Regions from separate parts of the Streptomyces sp. NPDC086554 genome, predicted to be linked through region 1. Evidence: riboswitches for the same ligand, from Rfam matches in the RefSeq annotation. Region 1 holds a riboswitch; each other region holds the start of a gene.

What was found. Region 1 has a riboswitch for cyclic di-AMP ahead of AB0O76_RS33620 (M23 family metallopeptidase). Riboswitches for the same ligand answer to the same signal wherever they lie in the genome.
Positions count from the first base shown of each region.
Region 2: linked by a shared signal. The riboswitch ahead of AB0O76_RS09575 (C40 family peptidase) and the one ahead of AB0O76_RS33620 (M23 family metallopeptidase) in region 1 are both predicted to bind cyclic di-AMP.
Region 3: linked by a shared signal. The riboswitch ahead of AB0O76_RS39500 (C40 family peptidase) and the one ahead of AB0O76_RS33620 (M23 family metallopeptidase) in region 1 are both predicted to bind cyclic di-AMP.
Region 4: linked by a shared signal. The riboswitch ahead of AB0O76_RS29550 (M23 family metallopeptidase) and the one ahead of AB0O76_RS33620 (M23 family metallopeptidase) in region 1 are both predicted to bind cyclic di-AMP.

Region 1 is NZ_JBFBJK010000025.1:2,640-5,839, reverse strand. It holds gene AB0O76_RS33625 (pitrilysin family protein) at 1-1,164, shown strand, start outside; cyclic di-AMP (ydaO/yuaA leader) riboswitch at 1,381-1,543, shown strand; gene AB0O76_RS33620 (M23 family metallopeptidase) at 1,556-2,356, shown strand; gene AB0O76_RS33615 (GntR family transcriptional regulator) at 2,577-3,200, shown strand, end outside.
Region 2 is NZ_JBFBJK010000005.1:35,124-38,323, reverse strand. It holds gene AB0O76_RS09580 (hypothetical protein) at 1-181, shown strand, start outside; gene AB0O76_RS09575 (C40 family peptidase) at 264-1,475, opposite strand; cyclic di-AMP (ydaO/yuaA leader) riboswitch at 1,483-1,639, opposite strand; gene pcrA (DNA helicase PcrA) at 1,883-3,200, shown strand, end outside.
Region 3 is NZ_JBFBJK010000037.1:24,442-27,641, reverse strand. It holds gene AB0O76_RS39515 (DinB family protein) at 1-198, opposite strand, end outside; gene AB0O76_RS39510 (ATP-dependent Clp protease proteolytic subunit) at 339-995, shown strand; gene AB0O76_RS39505 (hypothetical protein) at 1,003-1,311, shown strand; cyclic di-AMP (ydaO/yuaA leader) riboswitch at 1,676-1,842, shown strand; gene AB0O76_RS39500 (C40 family peptidase) at 1,846-2,319, shown strand; gene AB0O76_RS39495 (DUF6328 family protein) at 2,416-2,949, shown strand; gene AB0O76_RS39490 (LysE family transporter) at 2,927-3,200, opposite strand, start outside.
Region 4 is NZ_JBFBJK010000020.1:20,145-23,344, forward strand. It holds gene AB0O76_RS29545 (aldo/keto reductase) at 1-781, opposite strand, end outside; gene AB0O76_RS29550 (M23 family metallopeptidase) at 922-2,007, opposite strand; cyclic di-AMP (ydaO/yuaA leader) riboswitch at 2,019-2,165, opposite strand; gene AB0O76_RS29555 (PP2C family protein-serine/threonine phosphatase) at 2,387-3,200, opposite strand, start outside.

The DNA.
Region 1 (3,200 bases):
GCCTTCAACGAAGGCACCGACAAGCACTCCGCCGAAGAGTTCGCCGCCGAACTCGACCGCTGCGGCGCCACGTTGGACGCGCACGCCGACCACCCCGGTGTGCGGGTGTCCCTCGAAGTCCCGGTCTCCCGGCTCCCGAAGGCGCTCGGCCTGCTCGCCGACGCCCTGCGGGCACCCGCCTTCGCGGACAGCGAGGTCGAGCGCCTCGTGAGCAACCGCCTGGACGAGATCCCGCACGAGACCGCCAACCCGGCGCGCCGCGCCGCCAAGGAGCTCTCCAAGCAGCTCTTCCCGGCGACCTCGCGGATGTCGCGGCCCCGCCAGGGCACCGAGGAGACGGTCACGGCCATCGACTCGGCGGCCGTGCGTGCCTTCTACGAGAAGCACGTCCGTCCCGCCACGGCCACCGTCGTCGTCGTGGGCGACCTGACCGGCACCGACCTGGACGCCGTCCTCGCCGACACCCTCGGCGCCTGGACGGGCGGCACGGCCGAGCCGCGTCCGGTGCCTCCGGTGACCGCCGACGACACCGGCCGCGTCGTCATCGTGGACCGCCCCGGAGCCGTCCAGACGCAGCTCCTGATCGGCCGCATCGGCGCGGACCGGCACGACCGCGTCTGGCCCGCCCAGGTGCTCGGCACGTACTGCCTGGGCGGCACCCTCACCTCGCGCCTCGACCGCGTCCTGCGCGAGGAGAAGGGATACACCTACGGCGTACGGGCGTTCGCCCAGGTGTTGCGCTCCGCGCCGGACGGCACGGGCGCCGCGATGCTCGCCATCAGCGGTTCCGTGGACACCGAGTCGACGGGCCCGGCCCTGGACGACCTGTGGAAGGTGCTGCGAACCCTGGCCGCCGAAGGCCTCACGGACGCCGAGCGCGATGTCGCCGTGCAGAACCTGGTGGGGGTGGCCCCGCTCAAGTTCGAGATGGCGGCGTCCGTCGCGGCGACCCTCGCCGACCAGGTCGAGCAGCACCTGCCGGACGACTTCCAGGCGCAGCTGTACCGGCAGTTGGCCGCGACCGGCACGGTGGAGGCCACCGCCGCCGTCGTGAACGCCTTCCCGGGCGACCGGCTCGTGACGATCCTCGTCGGTGACGCGGCGCAGATCGAGGAGCCCGTCAAGGCCCTCGGCATCGGTGAAGTGAGTGTGGTCACGGGCTGAATGACGGTCACGGGCTGAGTGACAGTCAGGACATATCAGGACCCCAGTGGCGAGAATTGGCCACTGGGGTCCTCATATGTCCGAATTGGTATGGAGGTTACGTGTCTGACCTGTGGCGTGCGCTACAAAACCTCTGATCCGTTTGGCGATGGAAAGACGCCCCGCTTAGCGTCTGGTCCGGCTGTTCGTCATGCAGTACGCCGCATCCGTGGCACCGGACAGTCATCGCCGAGTCCCCGTACGGCGCGAGCCAGGGGAGCCGGGGACCCACATGTCCCCTGGGGTGAATCGGGCACCTTGCCGCGAGGCGAGGAACCCGTAGGAGACCTTCCTGCTCCGAACCCGTCAGCTAACCCGGTAGGCGAGAAGGAAGGAAAGGATCAGCCGCTTCATGGCGTTCACCCGTGCCACCGGGAAGCACCGTCGCCCGAGCCGCCTCACGCGTACCACCGCGAATGTGGCGGGCGTTGCCGCCCTCACCACCACCGGTGTCATCGGAGGCCTTGCCGCTCCGGCGCTCGCCGCCGACGAGGCCGCGGTCGAGAAGACGGGCCTCACTCAGGCGATCTCCGTCGGCGACTCGCTCGCCGCCAGCATCGACGCGCAGGCCGCCGCCCAGCAGCAGGCCGCCGACGCCGCCGCTGCCGCCAAGAAGGCCGAAGAGGCCGCCAAGAAGAGGGCCGCCGAGGCGAAGCGCAAGGCCGAGGCCGAGGCGAAGGCGAAGGCCAAGAAGGAGCGCGAGGCCAAGGAGCGCGCCGCCCGCGAGGCCGAGCGCAAGCGCCTCAACAGCTACGTCTCCCCGATCACCGGCTCGTACATCTCCACGGGCTACCAGACCGGCGGCGCCATGTGGTCCTCCGGCAGCCACTCCGGTGTCGACTTCCACGCCGCATCCGGCACCACGGTCCACGCGGTCGGCTCCGGCACCGTCGTCGAGGCCGGCTGGGGCGGTGCCTACGGCAACAACGTGGTCATCCAGATGAACGACGGCACGTACACCCAGTACGGCCACCTGTCGTCCCTCAGTGTCACCGTCGGCCAGGCGGTCACCCCGGGCCAGCAGATAGGCCTCTCTGGCTCCACCGGCAACTCGACCGGCCCGCACCTCCACTTCGAGGCCCGCACCGGGCCGGACTACGGCTCGGACATCGACCCGGTCGCCTACCTCCGGTCGCACGGCGTCAACGTCTGATCCGAATCACCAGGAGCTCACCGAAAGCTCATCGAAAGCCCCGGCTCATCGAGAGCCGGGGCTTTCGTCGTTCCGGGCTCGCCTTTGATCGACGCCCCCCTTGGCCAAAAAATATCCATGGATTCCGACCCGCCGTCGGAAATTCAGATGCTCTGCAATAGAGTCACTGAATGAGCGTCAATCGACCGCGTTTCGCGGGGATTAAGGCGGAGGTCAGGTCATGCGCATTCCTGCGCACTCGGTATGCACGGCCATCCGGGACGACATCGTCTCCGGTGTCTACGAACGGGGTGGCCGGCTCACCGAGGAACTGCTCGCGCGCCGCTACGGAGTCTCCCGCGTCCCGGTGCGCGAGGCGCTGCGCACCCTGGAGGCCGAGGGATTCGTCGTCACGCGCAGGCACGCGGGCGCGTGCGTCGCGGAGCCGACCGAGCAGGAGGCGGCCGACCTCCTGGAGATCCGTATGCTCCTCGAGCCACTGGCCGCGGCCCGTGCCGCGCAGCGCCGCACCGAGGCCCATCTGAAGGTCCTGCGCGGCCTCGTCAGGCTCGGCCAGGAGCGTTCACGGCGCGGTCAGGGCGAGGATCTGCGCTCGCTGGGCGGCTGGTTCCACGAGACGCTCGCCCAGTCGTCCGGCAGCCCGGGCCTCACCGCGCTGCTCACCCAGCTCCGGCACAAGATCGCCTGGATGTACGTCGTCGAGACGCCGGCCGTCCCCGCGGAGTCCTGGGCGGAGCACGCCGCGATCGTCGACGCGGTGGCGCGCGGCGACGCGGAGCGGGCCCGTGCGCTCACCGCGCAGCACACGGAGCGGGCGACGGCCGCGCACCGGCTGCGGTTTCCG
Region 2 (3,200 bases), on a different contig from region 1:
CAACCAGGCGGACGACAACCCGGTCAACAACCTCAAGATCGGCATCAAGATGGCCGTGCTGATCGTGATCCTCGCGCTGGTCTATGTGAAGCGGGACGAGGAGAAGGTCGACAAGGGCATGTTCGGCGCGGTGGGGCTGCTGACCACGGCGAACATCTTCATCGCGGTGCTGTGGACCTGACCAGGACCGCAGGAAAACGGCCCTCCACGCGCGTGTGGAGGGCCGTTTTCCTTTGCGTGTGACGGTTACGCGTGCGTGACGGTTACGCGGGGCGCACCACGCTGTGGATCGGCATGTAGTAGATCGACTCGACGCGGACGTTCGTGCCCGGCTTCGGGGCGTGGATCATCTTGCCGTCGCCGATGTAGATCCCGACGTGGCTGATGTCGTCGTAGAAGAACACCAGGTCACCCGGCTTGGCGTCGGCCGTCTTCACCGTCGTGCCGACCTTCACCTGGTCCCACGTGGTGCGCGGCAGGGAGATGCCCGCGGCCTTCCACGCGTCCTGGGTGAGCCCGGAGCAGTCGTAGGAGTCGGGGCCCGTGGCACCCCACACGTACGGCTTGCCGATCTGCGCCTCCGCGAAGGCGATGACCTTCGCGGCCTTCGTCGCGTAGCCGCTGTCGGTGTCCCCGGAACCGGTGCCGGTACCAGTGTCGGAACCGGTGTCCGGGGTCTCCGTGTTCTCGTCGGTCCCGTCGTTCTGCTGCTCTTCCTCGCGCTCCTTGGCGGCCGCCTCTTCCGCCGCCTTGCGCTTGGCCTCCGCCTCGGCCTCCTGCTTGCGGGCCAGCTCCGCCGCCTTGCGCTTGGCCTCTTCTTCCTTCTTCTTCTCGATCGCCGCGAGCCGCGCCTTCTCCTCGGCGGTCAGCTCCGAGAGCAGCGTCCGCGCCTTGGTCAGCTTCTCCTGGACGGCCTGCTTGCTCGTCTTCAGGTCGTCCCGCGAGTCGCTCAGCGTCTCCAGGGACTTCGCGGCCTTCGTGCGCTGCTTGGTCGCCGACGCCTGCTGCGTCTGGTAGTCGTCGACGGCCTTCTTCTGGCGCGCGGTCAGCCGGTCCGAGAGGTGGTTCTGGTCGAAGTACCCCTGCGGGTCATCGGCGAGCATCATCGTGGCGGTCTCGGAGACGGCGCCGGTGCGGTACTGGGCCGCGGCGAACGAGCCGAGCTCCTGGCGGGCCTCGTTCAGCTTGTCCGCGCGCTTGGCCACATCGTCCAGAAGAGTGTCGACCTTCTTGCGCTGCTTCTCGGTGCGCTCCTTGGCCGAGTTGTACTTCTGAGTGGCGACGCCCGCCTGCTGGTAGAGGTCGTCGACCTTCTTCTGGACCTCTTCGAGGCTGGGCTTCTGCGGCGCGGAGGGTGCCGCTTGGGCGCTCTGCGACAAGAGGGCCACGGAGGTGAGGGCCGCCGTCGTGATGCCGATGGCGGGAGTGGTGCGTATTCCGGCAATGCGGGTCCGCGGCTTGCGGTGCGACGCCAAGGGAGGCGACTCCTTCCGTAGACCGCCTACCGGGTTAGCTGTCGGGTTCGGGCGGATGATCCGGAAGGTTGCCCTACAGTCCCGTACTTCGTACGGGACCGATTCACCCCAAGGTCTTGGTGGGTCCCCGGCTCCGAGGAGATCGGACTCGGCGGAGGCCACCCGTTCCCGGCGGGGTTCGCCGGTGGAAGTACGAGCAGCCCGCGGAGCACGCTAGCCAACTCGTGTGCTCCGTGTGAAGGTTGATGTTCGATATGCCCGATACATTTTCGTGACTTTACGAAGCTCTTGACGCGGGCACGCCGTGCCGTAGCGGAGCGTCACCGTCCGCGGGCGGGGCGTAGGCGAGTGGAGGTGGCCGGAACCCGGGGCGGGTTGTCAGTGGGGCCGCCTAGACTCGGGAGGCGATGAGCAGCCTCTTTGATGACAGCTTCCTGGCGGACCTCAAGGCCTCGCGGCCCTCGGAGGAAGAGCACCCGCCGCCGCCCGAGGACAGCGCGCCGGAACCCGTTCCGGACGACCTGTTCGACGGGAAGTTCGACGCGCCCACGCCCCGGGACGCGCACTACCGCGGCGGCGCCCCCCGCCCGGTGATCGACCCGGCGGCGCTGCTCGACGGTCTCAACGAGAACCAGCGCGCGGCCGTCGTGCACGCGGACTCCCCGCTGCTCATCGTCGCCGGCGCCGGCTCCGGCAAGACCCGCGTCCTCACGCACCGCATCGCGTATCTCCTCGCCGAGCGGCATGTGCACCCGGGACAGATCCTGGCGATCACGTTCACGAACAAGGCCGCGGGCGAGATGAAGGAGCGCGTCGAGCAGCTCGTCGGGCCGCGGGCGAACGCGATGTGGGTGTCGACCTTCCACAGCGCCTGCGTCCGCATCCTGCGCCGCGAGTCGAAGAAGCTGGGCTTCACCTCCTCCTTCTCGATCTACGACGCCGCCGACTCCAAGCGGCTCATGGCGCTGGTCTGCCGCGACCTGGACATCGACCCGAAGAAGTTCCCGCCGAAGTCCTTCAGCGCCAAGATCTCGAACCTGAAGAACGAGCTGATCGACGAGGAGACCTTCGCAGGACAGGCCGCCGACGGCTTCGAGAAGACCCTCGCCCAGGCCTACGCGATGTACCAGTCGCGGCTTCGCGAGGCGAACGCACTCGACTTCGACGACCTGATCATGACGACAGTCCACATGTTCCGCGCGTTCCCGGACGTGGCCGAGCACTACAGGCGCCGCTTCCGGCACGTGATGGTCGACGAGTACCAGGACACCAACCACGCCCAGTACGCCCTCGTGCGAGAGCTGGTCGGCCCCTCCGGAGGCGAGGGGGACGATCCCGCCGAGCTCTGTGTCGTGGGTGACGCGGACCAGTCGATCTACGCCTTCCGCGGCGCCACGATCCGCAACATCCTCCAGTTCGAGGAGGACTACCCGAACGCGACGACGATCCTCCTGGAGCAGAACTACCGCTCCACGCAGACGATCCTGACCGCCGCCAACGCGGTCATCGAGCGCAACGAGAGCCGTCGCCCCAAGAATCTGTGGACCAACGCGGGCGCGGGCGCGCGCATCACCGGCTATGTCGCCGACACCGAGCACGACGAGGCGCAGTTCGTCGCCGACGAGATCGACCGCCTCACCGACGCGGGCGACGCGAAGGCCGGGGACGTCGCGATCTTCTACCGGACGAACGCGCAGTCGCGTGTCTTCGAAGAGATCTTCATCC
Region 3 (3,200 bases), on a different contig from region 1:
CGGGCGCCCGAACGTGTCGCCGAGATAGCCGAGTTCCACGCCCGCCGTGTGCTTCACCAGGCCCAACAGGTTGGTGCCTGTCGGGGTCAGCGGGCGGCGGATGTCGTACTCGCAGAGCCCTTCGAGCTTCCACAGCAGGGCGTCGCGGGCGGTCTGCAGGTAATGGCCGAGGTCGGCCTTGGGATCCGTTGAGGTCATGCGCGCCAGTCTGCCGCTCACGTGATCTTTGTCCACCGCTTTCACTCACCGTCGCCGACCCTTATTACGTACGTCCTGTACATTTTCTACAGGAAGCCACGGGCCGGTGCGGCCGGCCCCGGGAAGAGGAGTGACGTGCCATGAACCGACCGTCCGCCCGCTACGTCCTGCCCGAGTTCACCGAGCGCACCAGCTCGGGAAAGCGGACTCTCGATCCGTACTCGAAGCTGCTCGAGGAGCGCATCGTCTTCTTGGGCACCCCGATCGACGACACCTCGGCCAACGATGTGATGGCGCAGTTCATGCACCTCGAATACCTGGCGCCGGACCGCGACATCTCGCTCTACATCAACTCCCCCGGCGGCTCGTTCAGCGCGATGACGGCGATCTACGACACGATCCGCTTCGTCACCTGCGACGTGGAGACGACCTGCCTGGGTCAGGCCGCGTCGGCGGCCGCGGTCCTGCTCGCCGCCGGCACCCCCGGAAAGCGCCACGCGCTGCCCGGCGCCCGGGTGTTGATCCATCAGCCCTCGATCACCGAGCCGATCCAGGGGCAGACCTCGGACCTCGCGATCCAGGCGGCCGAGCTCCAGCGCACCCGTGCGCTCCTGGAGGAACTCCTCGTACGGCACACGGGACAGAGCCCGGAGCGCATCGCGGCGGACATCGAGCGGGACAAGATCCTCAGCGCGCCCGATGCGCTCGCGTACGGCCTGGTGGACCGGATCATCCCCAGCCGCAAGGACTCGCTCCTCGGCAGCAAGGATTCGCTCCGCGCCCCGGACGCGAGGTGAGCCGGTGATGCTGCCACCCGAACTGCCTCCGCTGCCCGCACTGACCCGCGCCGAGGGCGAGTTGATCGACCGGTACCTCGAAGTGGTCGATCTGCTGGGCCGGATCAACCCCGCCCGCGCGTCCGACACGTACGGCGGTCTGCGCGCCGCCCAGGCCCTGGTCGCCAGCGCCACCGCGCTGCGGGACGCGCTGACGCTGATGCACCAGCGGGGCGAGAGTGCCGTGCACGCACCGACGTTGGCCCGGGCGCTGCGCGTACTCGACGGGGAGCGGCGGTCCTGCCGGGTCACCGTGCCGCCCCCTTCGGCGCCCTGATTCCCCCTCAAGTCGGCTGCCCGGCAGGTCCGCAGCGTCCGGGGCCGGTCTCAAACGGACCAGACGGGCTACCCCGTTCGGCGTAGCAGGTCGTCGTCAACGGGGTCGGTCACAGTTGCGTCAGCGGTGTACGCGACGGCCGGAATGTCTCCTTCCGGTGCTGGTAGAGCGATCGTCGAGCCCTTCGAAGGGTGCCCTTATCCGGCGTTGTCCACCTGAACGGTTCAGCCGTGAGGAGCCTCACAAAACGCCGTTTCGGCTCGGTTTTCGGGCCGTTGACGGGTCAAGATCCCTTCCGACGACAAGCCCCCGCCACAGCGGCGGGGCGGTCCGGGCGGACGCCGAGTCCTGCCGCCGCCCGGATGCCCGGTCGACATCGGTGCACCGGCAGGAGTGGAGGACCCAGGCACGACGGGTCGGTCCGGACGGTCCGGACAACGGCCCTTGGGGTGAAGCCGCACACCGCGGCCGGGCAACTTTGTCAGCCCGAATCCGACAGGTCATCCTTCACAGGCGGCTGACGAAGGGTTGCGCATGACCGCGCTGAATCATGTTCCGTCGCTGCTCACCAGGGCCGGTTGCGCATCGGCTCTCACGCTCGCCGTCGTCGGCGGCACCCTCGTGGCCCCAGGGCTCACGACGGAGGCCCAGGCCGCGACACACGGAACGAAGGCCCTGAAGATCGCAGCGTCCAAGAAGGGCTCGCCCTACCGCTACGGAGCCACGGGGCCCAACCGGTTCGACTGCTCGGGCCTGACGCTCTACTCGTTCAAGCGCGCCGGCAAGAAGCTCCCACGCACCGCCGCACAGCAGTACAACAAGACCCGGCACATCTCCGCGTCCAACCGCTCCCGCGGTGACCTGGTCTTCTTCCACTCCGGCCGGAACGTCTACCACGTCGGCATCTACGCGGGTAAGGGCCGGATCTGGCACGCCCCGAAGTCGAACACCGTGGTGCGGCTCGAGAAGATCTGGACCAAGAGCGTGTCGTACGGCAGGGTGCGCTGACCTGCCGCCGGGCGGCGGCGGCCGGCCACTCGGCCGGCGTCGTCGCCCGGCGCGTCCGCCACGCGTGGGGCGCGCCGACCCGGATACTCGTGCGGCATGGCCGACGACAGTGGCTCCCACGCCGCTCACGACAACCGTAACGAGACGCCCTTCGAGCGTGCGGACCGCAACTTCTCGGAGATTCTCCAGGAGTTGAGGGTCACGCAGACCGGCGTGCAGATCCTCTTCGCGTTCCTGCTGACCCTCGCCTTCACGCCGCGCTTCCCGTCCCTGGACGACATGCAGCGCGCCACCTACGTCACCACGCTGCTGCTCGCCGTCCTTGCGGCGGCCTTGTTCACGGCGCCGGCCGCGGTGCACCGGGCGCTGTTCCAGCAGCACTCCAAGCCGCTGATCGTGCGGGTCTCTTCGCATCTCGCCAGGGCCGGCATGGCGGTCCTGATGTTCGCCCTCGCCGGGTCCGTGCTCCTGGTCGTGGACGTGGCGGTCGGCCGCACCGGCGGGATCATCGCGAGCGCGGGCACGCTCGTTGTGTGCGTGGGCCTGTGGGGCGTGCTCCCCCGCCTGCTCCCCCGCCTGGCGCGCCGCGCGGCCGCACGGCAGGACGTCACGCGAGAGCCGCCTCGATGAGCAGCACCAGGCCGAGGACGCTCAACGCGCCGCCGGTGACACCCTCGATCGCCCGGGCGGTGCGCGGTCGGCGCAGCCGGCGACCGAGCCGGTCCACCAGGAGCGCGACGACCGGGAACCATACGAGGGCGAGCGCGACGATGATGGACGCGAGCAGCAGCGTCCTGGGCATCGCGGGGCTGCCCGCGGGCACGAACTGGGGCAGCACGCTGAGGAACGTGATGGGCGCCTTGGGGTTGAGGGCATTGGTG
Region 4 (3,200 bases), on a different contig from region 1:
CGCCGCGCGCAGCCGCGATCTCGTCCAGGGCGGCGAGCACCTTCACGCCCCGCTCGGTCTCCAGATGCTTGCCCGCGCCCTCGGCCCGCGCACTGTCGACCTTCGCGCCCGGGCGGTACTTACCGGTGAGGAAGCCGGATGCGAGCGCGTAGTACGGCACCGCCGCCAGGCCGGAGCGCGATGCGACCTCCTGGAGCGGGCCCTCGTAGGTGCCACGGGAGACGAGGTTGTAGTGCGGCTGCAGCGCCACGTACCGGGCGAGGCCCTCGCGGTCGGAGAAGTCGATGGACTCCTGGAGCCGCTCGGCGGTCAGGTTGGAGGCGGCGATCGCGCGCACCTTGCCCGACGTCACCAGATCGTCGAGCGCGGTGATGATCTCCTCGACCGGGACGGTCGGGTCGTCGAAGTGCGTGTAGTAGAGGTCGATGTAGTCGGTGCGCAGCCGGCGCAGCGACTCCTCGGCACCGGACTTGATGGTGTTGGCGGACAGGCCCTTGTAGTCGGGGTGGGCGCCGACCTTGGTGGCGATCACGACGTCGGAGCGGCGGCCGCGCGCGGCGAGCCAGTTGCCGATGACGGTCTCGGACTCGCCGCCCTTGTTGCCCGGCGCCCAGGCCGAGTAGACGTCGGCGGTGTCGACGAAGTTGCCGCCCGCCGCGGTGTAGGCGTCGAGCACGGCGAAGGACTGCGCCTCGTCGGCCGTCCAGCCGAAGACGTTGCCGCCGAGGGCGAGCGGGAAGACCTCGAGGTCGGACGGGCCGAGCTTGCGTAGAGAAGTCATACGGGGCTCAACACCCTTACGGAGCCCAGCATTCCGTACTACGGGATGTCAGTTCCGCGTTTCAAGATATGGGCATGCCGAGCCGGCAGCCCTGACGTCGGGGGGTTGCCGCCAGGACCGCCGGAGTCACAGGGGGCGCCTCAGAGCGACTGGCCCTTGTCCCGCAGCCAGGCGGCCGGGTCGACCCCGGTGGAGTCGCCGCCGGGGTGGATCTCGAGGTGGAGGTGCGGCCCGGTCACATTGCCGGTGGCGCCGACGCGGCCGATGGTGTCGCCGGTGGTGACCTTCTGGCCGACGCTGACGCCCATCGAGGACTGGTGGTTGTACCAGATCTCGGTGCCGTCCTCGAGCTCCAGGATGGTGCGGTAGCCGTACGACCCCGCCCAGCCGGCCTCCTTGATGGTGCCGGTGTGGATCGCCTTGAGGGGCGTACCCGTCGGCGCCGCGAAGTCGAGGCCGGTGTGGTAGCCGGAGGACCACATCGATCCTGCCTGGCCGAAGGTGCTGGTGAGCGTGTACGAACTGAGCGGCAGCGTGTAGCTCTTGGCGAGCTTGGCCAGGCGCTCCGCCTCGGCCTTGCGCCGGGCTTCCTCTTCCGCCTTCTTCTTCGCTGCGGCCTTCTCGGCGGCGATCTTCTTCTCGGCCGCGGACTGCTCGGCGGCGGCCTGCTCCGCGGCCTTCTTGACGGCGGCTTCTTCCGCCGCCTTCTGGACCGCGTCGTCCGCCTGGTCCTGCTGGTTCTCGGCCTGCTGCATGATGCGGGCCCGCAGTGCCTCACCGGCGTCGGTGGTTCCCTGCTCGGCATCGGCGGTGCTGACACCGGCGGCGGTGAGCGGCGCGGCGGCGGTCGTCACGCCTGCGTCGGAGGAGTCGTCTGATTCGTCGGAGCCGGATATCAGGGACCCCACGCCGGGAAGCGACTTGGCCTCCGGCAGCGAGTCCGTGACGGCCGAGATGTCCGGCATCTCGATGGAGACCGGGGGCTTGCCGCCCTGCGCGGTGGCGATGCCGCCCGCGCCGACGGCGGCGATGACGCCCACGCCGAGGACGGTGGAGCTGCGGGCGAGCCCGCCGCCGCCCTTCTTGTGGACGCGGTGCCTGCCGCGAACGGGACGGATGGACTCCTCGGTGGGATTCCACTCCTCCCAAGTCTCATCGTCATGAGCACCGAAGTCGTCGTCATTCGGTGCGTAAACGGCTTGGGGGGCAGGCCGGTTGGACGCCACTGGGGCGCGCTCCTTTCCTTCCTTCTCGCCTACCGGGTTAGCTGACGGGTTCGGAGCAGGAAGGTCTCCTACGAACATCTGGCACGGATGCACAGATGCCCGATTCACCCCAATTGGTGGTTCCCCGGCTCCCTTTCGGGATTAGGCGCGTGCGCACGGAGCCGACTCGAGTGACGGCTGGGACGACCGCGCTGCGTTATCGAACGTTAATAGACGGCAGGGCCGTATTCCAAGCCGTTCCGACTGATCGTTAACGCCGTTGGCCTGTACTTAACGGGACACCAAGGGCGGGAACGGGGCGAGTTGACCGCACTTCTTCACACACCGGACCTTCACACCGCCTTGACAGTGCGTCAGTTGCTATGCGGAGTGGTGCGATTCAGTCACGGCCCGTGACATCGGACGGGGTATCGGGGGAGGCATCGGACGGGGCATCGCCGGTGTCCGGCCGCCGCACCGCGAGCAGCGCCATGTCGTCCGTCCCTCCCCCGCCGGTGTGCCGGCGCACCTCTTCGGCCAGCGTCGCGAGCAGCGTGTCAGGGCCGTGGGGTCCGGGAAAGATCCGGCCGCCGAGCCGGGCCGCCGGGTTGTAGAACTCGCCGCGGATGTCCCGCGCCTCCGAGAGCCCGTCGGTGTAGAGCAGCAGCATCGCCCCCGGCGGGAACTCCGCCTCGTCGGCGCGGTCCGGCCAGACCCCCAGGTCGCCCATCCCGAGCGGCAGCGCGGGCTCGCTCGCGGACAGCACGCACAGCCGTCCGTCGCCGCGCAGGAGCAGCGGCTCGGGATGCCCGCGGTTGAGGATGCGGATGACTCCGTCGCCGCGCGGGATCTCCGCGAGGACAGCGGTGGTGAACCCCTCGAAGGCGTCGAGCCCCTCGCGCCGCATGCCCTCCCGCGCGAGCGCCCGCTCAAGGCGCTGCGCCACCGCCTCCAGGGTGGCCTCCTGCTCGGCCGCCTCCCGGAACGCCCCGATGACGACGGCGACGGCCGCCACCGCGCCCATCCCCTTGCCGCGTACGTCGCCGACGATGACGCGTACGCCGTGCGGGGTGTCCTGCACGGCGTACAGATCCCCGCCGATGAACGCGTCGGCTTCCGCGGCCTCGTACCGCGCCGCGATGTCGAGCCCCCCGATCCGGTGATCCGGCTGCGGCAGCACGGCGCGCTGGGCGGTCTCCGAGATGGAGCGGGCG